2 regions of the Pseudomonas veronii genome follow, and region 2 is predicted to be linked to the other one. Evidence: predicted binding sites of a transcription regulator. Region 2 holds the regulator's gene; the other holds the start of a gene.

Region 1 (4,692 bases), 2.6 Mb from region 2:
CGCACCTTGACCGTCACGCGACCAATGGGTTGGGCCGGGCTTTCCAGGCTGGCTGTCAATTCCTTGTCGCACATCGGCATGCGCAGGCGCGGATCCAATTGGTTGACCTGGATTTCATAGCGTCCTGGCGTCTGGGTGGTTGCCAGATAATCTTCTACAGTGAATTCAAGAAAGCCTTGGGTGACGCCGATAAGTAGATCAGGCAAGGTGACGTCGGCGGCGCGGGCAGTGATGCCTGCGCCCACGGCAAACAACGCCATCCAGGCGCAGAGCAATCTGCGATACCGTGAGTGGCGAGTGCGTCGGGAAACTGTCGTTTTCATATCCATAGCCAATAAAAAGCAAAGCTCGTGCCGTTTAGTGTTGGGTGCGCGTCGTACCCCCAAAGGTTTTAGCGTAGGAGTCTGGGCATGGCAGGTGTAATGGATTCAGTAAACCAGCGCACACAGCTGGTAGGGCAGAATCGCCTGGAGTTGTTGCTTTTTCGCCTGGACGGCAAGCAGCTCTATGGCATCAACGTGTTCAAAGTGCGGGAAGTGCTGCAGTGTCCCAAGCTGACGATCATGCCCAAGTCGAGCCCGGTGGTGTGTGGCGTAGCCAACATCCGTGGCGCGACCATCCCGATTCTCGACCTGGCATTGGCCACGAGTTCGGCCGGCCTGCAAGACCGCGAAAACCCGTTTGTGATCATTACCGAATACAACACCAAGACCCAGGGTTTCCTGGTGCGCTCGGTGGAACGTATCGTCAACATGAACTGGGAAGAGATCCATCCGCCGCCCAAGGGCACCGGTCGCGATCACTACCTCACGGCGGTGACGCGAGTAGACAACCAGTTGGTCGAAATCATCGACGTGGAGAAAATCCTCGCCGAAGTCGCACCGACTTCCGAAGCGATTTCGGTTGGCGTCGTCGATGCCGAAACGGCGCACAAGGCGGTTTCGCTGCGGGTGCTGACGGTGGACGACTCCTCGGTGGCGCGTAAACAGGTGACCCGTTGCCTGCAAACCATCGGCGTTGAGGTGGTGGCGCTCAACGATGGCCGCCAGGCGCTGGATTACCTGCGCAAACTGGTGGATGAAGGCAAGAAGCCGGAAGAAGAATTCTTGATGATGATTTCCGACATCGAGATGCCGGAAATGGACGGCTATACCCTCACGGCTGAAATACGCAACGATCCACGCATGCAAAAATTGCATATCATCCTGCATACTTCGTTGTCGGGCGTATTCAATCAGGCGATGGTCAAGAAGGTCGGTGCTGACGACTTCCTGGCTAAGTTCCGCCCTGATGACCTGGCATCCCGGGTAGTCGACCGGATCAAGGCAGCAGATCACGGCTAGGGGAATTTCCCTGGCGGTCACACGATTTAAGAGGCGGTATCATTGTCTACGGGTAATTTGGATTTCGAACAGTTCCGGGTCTTCCTGGAAAAAGCCTGTGGCATATTGCTCGGTGAAAACAAGCAGTATCTGGTATCCAGCCGTCTCAACAAACTGATGGAACAGCAGGGCATCAAGTCCCTCGGTGAGTTGGTCCAGCGGATTCAGAGCCAGCCGCGCAGCGGGCTCAAGGAAATGGTGGTCGATGCCATGACCACCAACGAAACCCTATGGTTTCGCGACACCTACCCCTTTGAGGTACTCAAGAGCAAAGTGTTGCCGGAGGCGATCAAGGCCAGCCCGGGTCAGCGTTTGCGGATCTGGTCGGCAGCCTGTTCCTCGGGGCAGGAACCGTACTCGATTTCGATGGCGATCGACGAGTTCGAGCGGACGAACATGGGCCAGTTGAAGGCCGGCGCGCAAATTGTCGCCACCGATCTGTCGGGCACCATGCTCACCAACTGCAAGACCGGCGAGTACGACAGCCTGGCCCTGGGCCGCGGTTTGTCCCCGGAACGCCTGCAGCGTTACTTCGACCCGAAAGGGGCGGGGCGCTGGGCGGTCAAGGCGCCGATCAAGAACCGGGTGGAGTTTCGCTCGTTCAACCTGCTCGACAGCTACGCCAGCCTGGGCAAGTTCGACATGGTGTTCTGCCGTAACGTGCTGATCTACTTCTCGGCCGAAGTGAAGAAAGACATCTTGCTACGCATCCACGGCACGCTCAAGCGCGGGGGGTATCTGTTCCTCGGTGCATCCGAGGCGCTGAACGGCCTGCCGGATCATTTCCAGATGGTGCAGTGCAGTCCTGGGATCATTTACCAGGCCAAGTAAGTCGCACGCAGTCAAAGTGTGGGAGGGGGCTTGCCCCCGATAGCGGTGTGTCAGTCTCAGTATCTATGACTGAACCACCGCTATCGGGGGCAAGCCCCCTCCCACATTTGTTTTGCGGCAAGGTAAAAGCGGCAACTCCCGATTGCCGCTTTACTGGCGCCACGCGGAAACCGCTTGCCGCTTTTCTGGCATTGCCGCCGGCAATCTCTGCGTAACCCCTTGATATATGGGCTTTAGTCAGATTGGCATGCACCTTGCTATAACCCTGTTAACGAACAGCAGGTCAGCCTAAAGGTTTCCGCCATGAGCATCAGCTTCGATAAAGCGCTCGGTATCCACGAACAAGCCCTCGGCTTTCGCGCCCAGCGTGCCGAAGTCCTGGCCAACAACATTACCAACGCCGACACCCCGAACTACAAGGCTCGGGACCTGGACTTCTCCGCCGTGCTCGCCGCACAGCAGGACAAGACCAAGAACGGCACCTTCGCCTTGAACATGACCAACAGCCGTCATATCGAAGCGCAAGGCCTGAGCAGTGGCGACGAATCGCTGCTGTATCGCACGCCGATGCAGCCGTCGATAGACCAGAACACCGTCGACGCGCAGTTGGAGCAATCGGCCTACGCCGAGAACTCGGTGAACTTCCAGGCCAGCTTCACCCTGCTCAACAGCAAATTCAAAGGGCTGATGTCAGCCCTGCGTGGAGAGTAAGCCATGTCCTTAGCCAGTGTTTTCAATATTGCCGGTAGTGGCATGAGCGCGCAGACCACGCGCCTGAACACCGTCGCCAGTAACATCGCCAACGCCGAGACGGTGTCTTCGAGCATCGACCAGACCTACCGCGCCCGTCACCCGGTGTTCGCCACCATGTTTCAGGGCGGCCAGAGCAGCGGCGGCGATTCGCTGTTCCAGAATCAGGACGCTGCCGGGCAAGGCGTGCAGGTACTCGGCGTGGTTGAAGACCAGAGCAATCTGGAAGCGCGCTATGAGCCTAATCACCCTGCGGCGAACGAAAAAGGCTACGTGTACTACCCGAACGTCAACGTGGTCGAGGAAATGGCTGACATGATCTCTGCCAGTCGCTCGTTCCAGACCAACGCGGAAATGATGAACACCGCCAAAACCATGATGCAGAAGGTCCTGACCCTGGGTCAGTGATAAGGGGCGCCAAACAATGGCCATTGTTGATACGACGAACAACTCGGCAGTCCAGGACCTGTTCAACAGCAAGGTCAAGACTGCGACGGACAACAGCAGCCTCAGCACCGCCACCAAGACGGCGACGGGCAACCAGTCGCTGGGCAAGGATGCGTTCCTGCAACTGTTGGTGACCCAACTGAAGAACCAGAACCCGCTGTCGCCTCAGGACAACGGTGCGTTCGTGGCTCAGTTGGCGCAGTTCAGTAGCCTGGAAGGCATCAACACCCTGAACGACTCGGTAAACAGCATTTCCAGCAACTTCAGCTCGTCGCAAGCATTGCAGGCTTCGTCGCTGGTCGGTCGCTCGATCATTACCCAGACCGACAAGGCGCTGGTGGACACCAGCAAGAGCATGACCGGCTCGGTCGCAGTGACGGCGGCAACGGGCAACGTCTCGGTCAAGATCACCGACAAAGACGGCGTTGTGGTGCGTACCCTCGATATGGGCGCACAGAGCGCGGGCAGTTCCGACTTCATCTGGGATGGCAAGAACGCCGACGGTGAGGTCGCCCCGGCAGGGACTTACACCTTTACGGCCACCACCAAGAATGACGCGGGCGACGCAGTGGCACTGGCGACTTCGCTGCCGGCGACGGTCACCAGCGTGACCCTGAGCAAGACCGGCGGCGAAATGCTGCTCAACCTTGCAGGCGGCATGGGCAGCGTCAAGCTGTCGCAAATTCAGACTATCGGTACATAGAGCCGGCTAGATACGGCAGAGGGAGAGAAACATGTCTTTTAACATCGGCCTGAGCGGCCTCTATGCGGCCAACAAACAACTGGACGTGACCGGCAACAACATCGCCAACGTCGCGACCACTGGCTTCAAATCGTCCCGTGCGGAATTCGCGGACATCTACGCGGCGTCCAAGCTGGGCACCGGCCAGAACAGCATCGGTAACGGTGTGAACCTGGCGGCCGTGTCCCAGCAATTCACCCAGGGCGACGTCAACAACAGTGGCGGCATCCTGGACATGGCGATCCAGGGCGGTGGCTTCTTCGTACAGAAGGGTAGCGACGGTTCGCTGGAATACACCCGTAGCGGTGCTTTCCGTGCGGACAAAGACGGCTACATCACCAACAACACCGGTACTTCGCGCCTGCAAGGCTACGCGGCGGATGACAACGGCAAGATCGTCAAGGGTGGCTTGGTCGACCTGCAACTCAACTTGTCGAACCTGCCGCCAAAAGCCTCCAGCACCGTCGATTCCAGCAGTAACCTGAACTCCTCGGAGCCGGTGATCGACCAGGTGGCCAAGCCATTCAACCCAACCGACAC
Region 2 (4,692 bases):
GACACTGACTCGCACCCCTGCTGGCGACATTGACGTCGTGACCTCGGTGGGCAACCTGGCCTACTTCGAACAGAAGCAGGCTGCCACCGACACCGCCCCGATGAAGGGCTACGGCAAAACCATCCAGTATCACGCCCAGCAAAATCGCATCGTGCTGATCGACCAGGCCAAGGTACTCAGCCCCGACGGCAACTCCACGGAAGGTGAAAAAATCACCTATGACACCGTGAAGCAGGTTGCCAACGCCGGTCGCGCCAACGGCACCAAGGTCACCGCACCGCGTCCACGTATCGACATGGTTATCCAGCCGAAGAAGAAGGCCGAGTAATGGCAACCCTGAAAGCCCAGCATCTGGCCAAGGCCTATAAAGGCCGTCAGGTCGTGCGCGACGTCAGCCTGTCGATCGACAGCGGCCAGATCGTCGGCCTGCTTGGCCCCAACGGTGCCGGCAAGACCACCTGTTTCTATATGATCGTCGGCCTGGTCCAAGCGGACCAAGGTCGCATCCTGATCGACGACCTCGACGTCAGCCACCAGCCGATGCACGGCCGTGCGCGCGCCGGTATCGGCTATCTTCCCCAGGAAGCGTCGATCTTCCGCAAACTGTCGGTTGCCGATAACATCATGGCGATCCTCGAGACCCGCAAGGAACTCGACCGCGACGGCCGCCGCAAGGAGCTGGAAAGCCTGCTGCAGGAATTCCACATCAACCACATTCGCGACAACCTCGGCATGAGTTTGTCCGGTGGTGAACGCCGCCGCGTGGAGATTGCCCGCGCCCTGGCCACTGCACCGAAGTTCATCCTGCTGGACGAACCGTTTGCCGGTGTCGACCCGATCTCGGTCGGCGACATCAAGCAGATCATCCATCACCTCAAGGCCAAGGGCATCGGTGTACTGATCACCGACCACAACGTCCGCGAGACCCTCGATATCTGCGAAACTGCGTATATCGTCAACGATGGGCAACTGATTGCCGAAGGCGATTCGGCCACGATCCTGGCCAACGAACTGGTCAAGGAAGTGTATCTGGGCCACGAGTTCCGCCTGTAAGCCTGCCTGGAAAAAAAGGCGGTGGCAGGCCGTTCGCCAAGGTGCGCGGGAGTCAATGAAAACCTCCGGATTTTTATTGTTACCGCGCTCTAGGCAAAGCCCCCGATATCAGGCATATAATTTGCTTATGTTTGGCGCTCACGCGCCCTGTCGTGGATGGCGCATTGCGCCGGCGAATAAGGTGTTAAGCCCCTGCCATGAAACCATCGCTAGTCCTGAGAATGGGCCAGCAGCTGACGATGACACCGCAGCTGCAACAGGCCATCCGCCTGCTCCAATTGTCGACACTGGACCTGCAACAGGAAATCCAGGAAGCCCTGGAGTCCAATCCGATGCTCGAACGCCAGGAAGAAGGCGACGACTTCGATAATGCAGACCCGCTGGCCGACAACATCGAGCAAAAACCCAATTCCGACGTGCAGGAACCCTCTTACCAGGAAACCGCCCCTACGGTGGACAACCTGGAGGAAGGCGAATGGAACGAACGTATTCCCAACGAACTTCCCGTGGACACCGCCTGGGAAGACGTCTACCAGACCAGCGCCAGCAGCCTGCCCAGCAATGATGACGACGAGTGGGATTTCACCACCCGCACCTCCGCCGGCGAGAGCCTGCAGAGCCACTTGCTGTGGCAATTGAACCTGGCGCCGATGTCCGACACCGATCGCCTGATCGCTGTGACCCTGATCGACTGCATCAACAACCAGGGTTATCTGGACGAGACCCTCGAAGAGATTCTTGAAGCCTTCGACCCGGAACTGGACATCGAACTGGACGAGATCGAAGCCGTCCTGCACCGCATCCAGCAGTTCGAGCCCGCCGGCATTGGCGCGCGCAACCTCAGCGAGTGCCTGCTGCTGCAATTGCGCCAGCTGCCCGCCAAGACCCCTTGGCTCGTTGAAGCCCAACGCCTGGTCACCGACTACATCGACCTGCTGGGCAGCCGCGACTACAGCCAGCTGATGCGCCGCATGAAGCTCAAGGAAGACGACCTGCGCCACATCATCGAGCTGGTGCAGAGCCTCAACCCGCGTCCGGGCTCGCAGATCGAGTCCAGCGAAGCCGAATACGTCGTCCCCGATGTGATCGTGCGCAAAGACAACGAACGCTGGCTGGTGGAGCTGAACCAGGAATCGGTGCCGCGCCTGCGGGTCAACCCGCAATATGCCGGTTTCGTCCGTCGCGCCGACACCAGCGCCGACAACACCTTCATGCGCAACCAACTGCAGGAAGCGCGCTGGTTCATCAAGAGCCTGCAAAGCCGCAACGAAACCCTGATGAAAGTGGCCACGCAAATCGTCGAGCACCAGCGCGGCTTCCTTGAGTACGGCGACGAAGCGATGAAACCGCTGGTCCTGCACGACATCGCAGAAGCGGTGGGCATGCACGAATCGACGATTTCCCGGGTAACGACGCAAAAATTCATGCATACCCCACGGGGTATATATGAGCTGAAATACTTTTTCTCCAGCCATGTCAGCACCTCCGAAGGCGGCGAATGCTCGTCCACGGCGATCCGCGCAATCATCAAAAAACTGGTTGCCGCGGAAAATCAGAAAAAGCCGTTGAGTGACAGCAAGATCGCTGGTTTACTGGAGGCACAAGGCATTCAGGTCGCCCGTCGAACCGTCGCCAAGTACCGCGAGTCCCTTGGGATCGCGCCTTCCAGCGAGCGTAAGCGTTTGATGTGACGGGCAGGCCACAGCGTTCCAGTGGCAGGCATCTCTGCCTGCCGCTTTATGCACTGGCAACGAAGGAGAAGCTGTATGCAAGTCAATATCAGTGGACACCAACTGGAAGTGACCGACGCGCTGCGCACCTATATCGGCGAAAAACTCAAACGAATTGAGGGGCATTTCGACAAGATCACCAACGTGCAAGTCATTATGACTGTCGAAAAGCTGAAGCAGAAAATCGAAGCCACCTTGCGTATACCCGGCGGAGAAGTCGTCGCCAATGCTGAGCATTCTGATATGTATGCCGCCATTGACGACCTGACCGACAAGCTGGATCGCCAAATCAAAAAGCATAAGGAAAAGCAGCAGAGCCTCCTACAGGGCACCGGCCGCTAACACTCCCCACCCATGATCCGACTTGAAACCATCCTGACTCCCGGCCGTTCCCTTGTGAACGCGCCGGGGGGCAGCAAGAAGAAAGCCCTCGAACAGATTGCCAACCTGATCAGCAAACAAGTGCCTGAGCTGGAGATGCAAGATGTCTACGAGGCTCTGATTGCCCGTGAAAAACTCGGCTCGACCGGTTTTGGTAACGGCATCGCCATTCCTCACTGCCGCCTCAAAGGCTGCGAGACACCTGTCAGCGCCCTGCTGCACCTGGACGCTCCCATCGATTTCGACGCCATCGACGGTGCCCCGGTCGACCTGCTGTTCGTGTTGCTGGTCCCGCAAGCCGCCACCGATGCACACCTGGAACTGCTCCGGCAGATCGCCAGCATGCTTGACCGCAAGGAAGTACGCGACAAACTGCGCAGTGCCAGCAGCAATGAGGCGTTGTATCAGGTTGTCCTGGCTGAACAAATCGAGCAGTAATCATGCGTTTGATCATCGTCAGTGGCCGCTCCGGCTCAGGTAAAAGCACCGCCCTCAACGTTCTTGAGGACAACGGCTTCTATTGCATCGACAACCTGCCCGCCGGCCTGCTGCCGGAGTTGGCGGAGCGCGCGCTGATCCACACCGAACTGGCACAGCCACTGGTCGCCGTGTCGATCGACGCCCGCAACCTGCCCAGCCACCTCTCGCGGTTCCCGGCACTGCTTGAGGAAGTGCGTGCCAAGCACATTCACTGTGATGTGCTGTACCTGGACGCAGACGAAGAAACCCTGCTCAAACGCTTCTCCGAGACCCGTCGACGTCACCCCCTCAGCAGCCCGCATCGTTCGCTGGCCGAAGCCATCGAGGACGAGACCAAGCTGTTGGGGCCGATCATTGACCTCGCCGACCTCAAGATCAACACCACCAGCCTCAACCTGTACCAACTGCGCGATGCCATCAAGCTCCGCCTGCTGAACCAGCCCGAGCCCGGCACGGCCTTTCTGGTCGAGTCGTTTGGCTTCAAGCGTGGCATGCCGGTGGACGCCGATCTGGTATTCGATGTGCGCTGCCTGCCCAATCCTTACTGGAAGCCGGAGTTGCGGGACCAGTCGGGGCTGGATCAGCCGGTGGCGGACTACCTGGCCGCGCAACCGGATGTCGAGGAGATGTTCCAGGACATCTCCAGCTACCTGCTCAAATGGCTACCACGCTTTGCCGCCAGCAACCGGGCCTATGTCACCATTGCCATCGGCTGCACCGGCGGCCACCACCGTTCCGTCTACCTGACCGAACGCCTGGGCCAGATGCTGCAACAAACCCTCAAGAACGTCCAGGTTCGCCACCGCGACCTTAGCTGAAAGGAACACCCCCGCGATGCCCGTTCTGGAAATTGAAATCATCAACAAGCTGGGCCTGCACGCCCGCGCCTCAGCCAAGTTCGTCGGCATTGCCGGGCAGTTCCCCTGCCAGGTTCGCGCTGGACGCACTCCGGAAACCATGGTCGACGGCAAGAGCATCATGGCGATGATGATGCTCGCCGCCGGCAAGGGCACCAAGATTCATTTGAAGACCGAAGGCGAGCAAGAGC

Evidence for each region. Region 2 encodes sigma-54, which starts transcription at its own class of promoters, with help from an activator protein. Its sites were predicted from a motif close to ANTGGCATNNANNTTGCTNT; they were not measured.
Region 1: a site for sigma-54 is predicted at 2,455-2,474, ahead of flgB (flagellar basal body rod protein FlgB). Genes of this name have one in related genera too.

Annotation. Positions count from the first base shown of each region.
Region 1 is NZ_CP018420.1:5,301,471-5,306,162, reverse strand. It holds gene flgA (flagellar basal body P-ring formation chaperone FlgA) at 1-329, opposite strand, end outside; gene PverR02_RS24170 (chemotaxis protein CheV) at 411-1,343, shown strand; gene cheR (protein-glutamate O-methyltransferase CheR) at 1,386-2,213, shown strand; gene flgB (flagellar basal body rod protein FlgB) at 2,517-2,924, shown strand; gene flgC (flagellar basal body rod protein FlgC) at 2,928-3,371, shown strand; gene flgD (flagellar hook assembly protein FlgD) at 3,388-4,113, shown strand; gene flgE (flagellar hook protein FlgE) at 4,145-4,692, shown strand, end outside.
Region 2 is NZ_CP018420.1:1,056,572-1,061,263, reverse strand. It holds gene lptA (lipopolysaccharide transport periplasmic protein LptA) at 1-328, shown strand, start outside; gene lptB (LPS export ABC transporter ATP-binding protein) at 328-1,053, shown strand; gene PverR02_RS04825 (RNA polymerase factor sigma-54) at 1,251-2,744, shown strand; gene hpf (ribosome hibernation-promoting factor, HPF/YfiA family) at 2,820-3,125, shown strand; gene ptsN (PTS IIA-like nitrogen regulatory protein PtsN) at 3,138-3,602, shown strand; gene rapZ (RNase adapter RapZ) at 3,605-4,462, shown strand; gene PverR02_RS04805 (HPr family phosphocarrier protein) at 4,479-4,692, shown strand, end outside.